Regions from separate parts of the Paenibacillus antri genome, predicted to be linked through region 2. Evidence: predicted binding sites of a transcription regulator. Region 2 holds the regulator's gene; the other holds the start of a gene.
What was found. The regulator CtsR, encoded in region 2, represses protease genes until heat stress. The targets are predictions, from matches to a motif close to ATGGTCAATAAAGGTCAAACA.
Positions count from the first base shown of each region.

Region 1: clpP (ATP-dependent Clp endopeptidase proteolytic subunit ClpP) is a predicted target of CtsR. The motif match lies at 1,649-1,669, and genes of this name have one in related genera.

Region 1 covers NZ_VCIW01000022.1:110,438-113,647, forward strand. The annotation lists gene FE782_RS26170 (immune inhibitor A domain-containing protein) at 1-1,457, opposite strand, end outside; gene clpP (ATP-dependent Clp endopeptidase proteolytic subunit ClpP) at 1,746-2,330, shown strand; gene FE782_RS26180 (SIMPL domain-containing protein) at 2,469-3,210, opposite strand, start outside.
Region 2 covers NZ_VCIW01000034.1:42,982-46,191, reverse strand. The annotation lists partial or broken gene FE782_RS30350 (SulP family inorganic anion transporter) at 2-1,207, shown strand; gene FE782_RS30345 (CtsR family transcriptional regulator) at 1,496-1,957, shown strand; gene mcsA (protein-arginine kinase activator protein McsA) at 1,999-2,517, shown strand; gene mcsB (protein-arginine kinase McsB) at 2,543-3,210, shown strand, end outside.

The sequences.
Region 1 (3,210 bases), on a different contig from region 2:
CCGCTGTAATATTCGTATTCTCCGCTATACGGAGTGTTGACCGTGACGACCTTATCCGGCAGATCGATGCGGACGACGTCGTCGTTCGCGCCTTTCGTGACCGCTTCGTCGAGCGTCGCGACGACGCCGCCCGCAGGGATGTCGTCGATATGGATCGCCGAACCCGACAGCCAGTTGCCGCCCAGATTCGCTTGCAGGAATTCCTTCGACCAGGCGCTGAAGCCCGTCGGTTCGGTGCCCGGCACCGCGCCGGCCCAAGAGCCGCTGGACATGATCGACCAGTATCCGACCGCTTCGCCTTGTCCCGAATAGATCGTGTCGTATTCGTCCGGAAGCCCGAGATCGTGGCCGTACTCGTGCGCGAAGACGCCCGCCGCGCCGTCCGCCGGCTGAATCGTGTAGTCGTACGCGCCCATCAAGCCGCCCCAATACGGCACGCTCGCCGTCGTGCCCGGCAGCGTCGCCACGCCGCCCAGGTTCGAGCGATGCGACCAGACGGCGTCTCCGCCGAGGGCGCCGCCCCCGGCTTCCTCGCCGACCGAGGAATGGACGACCATCAGATGGTCGACGAGTCCGTCCGGCTCGCGCAGGTCTCCGTCGCCGTCCAGATCGTACCGATCCTCTTGATCGTACGAAGCGAGATCGATCGACGGATCCGCCGCCGCGGCCAGGAGCGCTTCCTGCACCAACGCGCGAGGACGAATGTCGTTATCGTCCGGTCCCGGATAGTTCGCCCCGTAATACGAGGACGGCTGGCTCGCCATATACCAGCCGGCTACTTCGCCCTCCACCGTATAGCTGCCGCCGGATTGCGCTTCATAATATTGCTTCATGGAGGTCAAGCGCTCGCCGTTCGGGCCTGCATAGCCGTCCGCGCCGAACACCATATCCTCGTAGTGCGATTTTAAGTATTCGTCATAATACATATCCGTCTCCTCCGGCGCGATGGCGTTCGCCGGGAAGTCCGGGTATTCGATCAAGAGCACGAGCACGCGGTCGGTCACGCGTCCCCCGTTCCAAGCCTCCGCCTGCGCGGAAGGGACGACGTTCTTCTTGGCTTGCCCGAGCTTGTTCCCGCTCCCGCGAGTCAACCCGTTCGCGAGCAGCTTCTCCTCCATCGCGCGATCCCGCTTCGTCTGCCGCGACTGCAGTTCGCCGTCTTGCGCGGCGTCCGCGGCGGCCTGCGCCTTCGCGCGAAGGAAAGAGCTCACGGCCGCCTGCGCTTCGGCCGGCGTGGCGTTCGCCGCGATGCGGCCGTCCGCCTTCAGCATCGCGACGAGCCGGTCTTCGTTCGCGATCGCGAGATCGAACGCCCCGGCCCCGGCGGAACCGGAACCCGACAGCGTCGGCGAAGCGGAGGAACCGGCGGCGAATGCGCCCGGCAGCGCGCCGGCGCCGGCCGAACCGATTCCGAGTGACAGGGCGAGTGCAGCAGAAAGCAGCTTCTTACGTTTCATAAGTTCCCTCCCGAAGATTAGCTAGTAGCCAGGATTCAGAAATTCGGTTTTTCGGCACCAACTCCTCCATCGAAATTTGTCGAATATTCAAAATAATCCCAAAGTCCTGCAACAACCTCTCATCCCCCCTTATCCAGCTCCTCCCATAGTCTCAGGGGGTGCAGGCCCTAACGAACCGGGCGAACAAATTCTCTTTGACCAATTTTGACTTTTACGCCGGATTGGGGTAATATGTTTTTGGCAACACTAGTCTGGAATGGATGATCGGAGGATGAGACGCTTATGAACATGAATTTGGTCCCTATGGTCGTGGAGCAGACGAACCGCGGCGAACGTGCTTATGATATTTACTCCCGGTTGCTGAAAGACCGCATTATTTTCCTGGGAACGCCGGTGAACGACGTCGTGGCGAACAGCATTATCGCCCAACTGCTGTTCCTGGCTGCGGACGACCCGGAGAAGGACATCAGCCTCTACATCAACAGCCCGGGCGGTTCGATCACGTCGGGCATGGCGATTTTCGATACGATGCAATTCATTAAACCGGACGTCTCGACGATTTGCGTCGGCATGGCGGCGTCCATGGGCGCGTTCTTGCTCGCGGCCGGCGCCAAGGGCAAGCGTTACTCGCTCCCGAACGGCGAAGTAATGATCCATCAGCCCCTCGGCGGCGCCGAAGGGCAAGCGTCCGACATCGAGATCCGCGCGAAGCGCATTCTCAAGATGCGCGACAAGCTGAACGGCATCTTGTCCGAGCGTACGGGTCAACCGTTGGAACGGATCGAGAAGGACACCGACCGCGACTACTTCATGTCGGCCGCGGAAGCGAAGGAATACGGCTTGATCGACAAGGTCATCGAGAAAATCCAATAATCGGAAAACCCCTGCGTCGCTCCTTCGAGCGGCACAGGGGTTTTTATTAGCGGCTCATTGCCGCGGAACACTCCGCCGGCGTATACGAAAAAGCCGCTCCGCCCTCCAGAAGAGGACGAAGCGGCTCGGATCCGACCGCTATTGCATCTCGTACGTGACGCTGACCGTCGTCGTCACTTCCATCTCGCCCGGCTGCACCGACGTCGAGGCGCCGCCCGCATCTGCCGCGAACTCCGCTTTCGCCAACGGATAATACGGCGGCGGGGCGCTGCCGACGCTGCCCTGCTGGACGTGAATAACGCCCTTCACCGAGCGGCCTGCCGCCTTCGCGATCGCGTCCGCCTTCAGCTTCGCGTTCGCCATCGCCTTCTCGATCGCCTGAATTTCGTAAGCGTCCGACTTCTCCGTGCCGAATTGGATGCCGTTCACGCGGTTCGCGCCCGCCTTCGACACCGCGTCGAGCAGCTTGCCGATGCCGTCCAGGTCGCGGTACGACACCGTGACCGTGTGGTCGGCCGTATACCCCACCAGCGTCGACTGTCCCTTATCCGACCAGTTATACTCCGGCTGGACGTAGAAACCGCTCGTCTTGATGTCCTTCGGCGCGATGCCGAACTGCTCCTTCAGCGCCTTCTCGACCGCCGCGAACGCCGTCGCGTTCGCCGTCTGCGCCTCGTTCGCCGTCTTTCCCTTCGTCGACACGCCGAAGCTGACGTACGCGATATCCGGCTGGATCGCGATCGTGCCCTGCCCCGATACGGAAATCGTCCGCTGAGCCGTCGACGCCGCCGTCGTCTCCGCCGCCATCGCCGTGCCTCCCTTCGCCGAATCGACGATCGCCGGCCCGTACACCGGCGCCGCCGCCAACATCGCGCCCGCG
Region 2 (3,210 bases):
GTTGAGGTGGAGAGGGAGATTCGAGGGCTACGACGCGTCGGCGCTGCGCAGAGACCTCGTCTCCGGGTCGATCGTCGGCATCGTCGCCATCCCGCTCGGCATGGCGTTCGCGATTCATTCGGGCGTGAAGCCGGAGTACGGGCTGTACACGACGATCGTCGCGGGCATCTTGATTTCGCTTCTGGGAGGCTCCAAGTTCCAAATCGGCGGTCCGACGGGCGCGTTCATCCCGGTGCTGTTCGCCGTCGTCCTGCAGTACGGGTACGAGAATTTGCTGATCGCCGGCTTCCTGGCGGGGATGATGCTCGTGCTCATGGGACTGGTCCGAATCGGCGGATGGATCAAGTTCATGCCGAAGCCCGTCACGGTCGGGTTTACGGCGGGCATCGCGGTCATCATCTTCGCCGGACAGTTGCCCGGCTTCCTCGGCCTGACCGGCGTGGAACGGCACGAGGCGTTCCTCGCCAACATGGGGGAAATCGCGGAACGGCTCGGGACGACGAACCCGTACAGTCTTACCGTCGGCGGTCTAAGTCTGGCCGCCATCCTGCTGACGCCGAAGCTGCTGCCTCGCGTGCCGGGCTCGCTCGTCGGCCTGCTCCTTTCGTCGGCGGCCGCCTTCCTCCTCTTCCGGGACCAAGTGGCTACCATTGGCTCGGCGTACGGGGCCATTCCGAACGCGCTCCCCGCGCTCCGATTCCCGGAGCTGTCGTGGCACCGCATCGAGACGCTTCTTCTGCCCGCCTTGCTGATCGCGCTGCTCGGCGCCGTCGAGTCGCTGCTGTCCGCGGTCGTCGCGGACGGGATGTCGGGCGATAAGCATGACAGCAACAAGGAGCTGATCGGTCAGGGCATCGCCAACATGGCGGCGCCGCTGTTCGGCGGCATCCCCGCGACGGGCGCGATCGCGCGAACCGCGACGAACATCAAGAACGGCGCCGCGTCGCCGGTATCCGGCGTATTTCACGGCCTCGTCGTGCTGCTCGTTCTGCTTCTGTTCGCGCCGTACGCGTCCCACATCCCGCTCGCCGGCATGGCTCCGGTCCTGATGACGGTCGCCTGGAACATGAGCGAGCGCAGGCATTTCGCGATGATCCTCCGCGAGAGGTCGCCGGATTCGCTCGTGCTCGTCGTCACATTCCTGCTGACCGTCTTCTCCAACCTTACGACGGCGGTCGCCGCCGGTCTCGCATTGACGTTCGTCCTGTCCCAGGGGGACCGCCTGCTCGGGGCGTTCGGACGGCGGCGGCGCGGCGGCGGCGCGCTGCGCGTGCGAAATTCTATGAAGATGAACGAAACTTTGCCTCCGGAGTAAGTAGCCGGGGGCTTTTTTGTCTATACTGAGGGTAGGAAAAAGAACTGCGATTCGCTTCGCGTCCCATACTTGGCAAAGGAATTTTTTTTGGATATAATGTTGTTAAAGTCAAAGAAAGTCAAAGTCAACGAATGAGCTCGGCGCCGACTTTCGCCGACTCGACCCATTGGAGGTCACGTCATGCGGAATACGTCCGACATGATCGAACAATATTTGAAGCAGCTTCTGCAGCAAAGCGCCGACGGCATCATCGAGCTGCAGCGCAACGAGCTGGCCGAGCAATTCCAGTGCGTTCCGTCGCAGATCAATTATGTCATCAGCACCCGCTTCACGCTCGATAAGGGGTATCTGGTCGAGAGCAAGCGCGGGGGCGGCGGATACATCCGGATTCAGAAGGTCGATCTCGGCATGCACGAGATGATTCACGTCGAGGTGTCGCAGACGATCGGCTCCGAGATCGACCAATCCGCCGCGGAAGGGCTGATCTATCGGCTCGAGGAAGCGAAGCTCGTCTCCTGCCGCGAGGCGAACCTCATGAAGGCGGCGATGCATCGCGAGACGATCGGCCTCAAGCTCCCGCTGCGGGACGAGGTTCGGGCTCGCATGCTGAAGGCGATGCTGGTGGCGCTTCTCACCAAGTAATGCGCCCGATACGTTGATCCGAAGGAAAGGGGACGAACGGTATGCTCTGTCAGGAATGCGGGAAGCGTCCCGCGACGTTGCATTTTACGAAGATCGTGAACGGCGACAAGACGGAGTTTCATTTCTGCGAGCCTTGCGCGCGGGAGAAGGGAGAGCTCATCCCCGGCACCGCGGGCGGGTTCTCGATCCACAACCTCCTCTCGGGCTTGCTCGAGCTCGACCCGACCGGCAAGCCGGCTACCGCGCAGCAGAAGGCGGCGCAGCCGCGCTGCGATTTCTGCGGCATGACGTACGCGCAGTTCAGCAAGATCGGCCGCTTCGGCTGCGGGGAATGCTATCGGCACTTCCAAGATCGGCTGACGCCGCTGCTCAAGCGCGTGCACGGCAACACGACGCACGTCGGCAAGGTGCCGAAGCGGGTCGGCAAGAAGGTGCAGCTGCGCCGGCAGATCGAGCAGCTGAAGCGCGACTTGGCCCTTAAGGTCGAGCAGGAGGAATTCGAGGCGGCGGCGAAGCTGCGCGACCAAATCCGCGAGCTTGAGCGGCAGTCGGCGTTATAGCGGGAAGGAGGCGGAGATCAGGAGCATGAGCAGATACACGGAGCATGCGGTCAGCAGCTGGATGCAGGCGGACGGGCCGGATTCGGACATCGTCATCTCGAGCCGGATCCGCATCGCCCGCAACGTGAGCAACGAACCGTTCCCGATGCTCGCGACGAATCAGCAGTCGGAAGAGGTGCTGAATCGCGTCGCGTCGGTGCTGAAGGATGAGGAGCTGAAGGTAATCGGCGACTTCGATCTCGTGCCGCTGACCGGCATGAGCGAGCTGGAGAAGCGAGTGCTCGTCGAGAAGCATCTCATCTCGCCGAACCTCGCGAACGAGGCGCGGAACGGGGCCGTCATTCTCAGCGGCAACGAAGCGGTCAGCATTATGGTGAATGAAGAGGACCATCTGCGCATACAGGTGTTGTACCCCGGATTTCAGCTGAAGGAGGCTTGGGACGTCGCGGGACGCATCGACGACATCTTCGAGTCGGTCGTCGATTACGCTTACGACGAGAAGCATGGGTACTTGACGAGCTGCCCGACGAACGTCGGCACCGGCATCCGGGCTTCGGTTATGATGCATCTGCCCGCCCTCGTCATGACGCAGCAGATGAATCGGATTCTCCAAGCGATCCAACAGGTCGGCCTCGCCGTCCGTGGGCTGTACGGAGAAGGCAGCGAGGTGATGGGGAACATCTTCCAAATTTC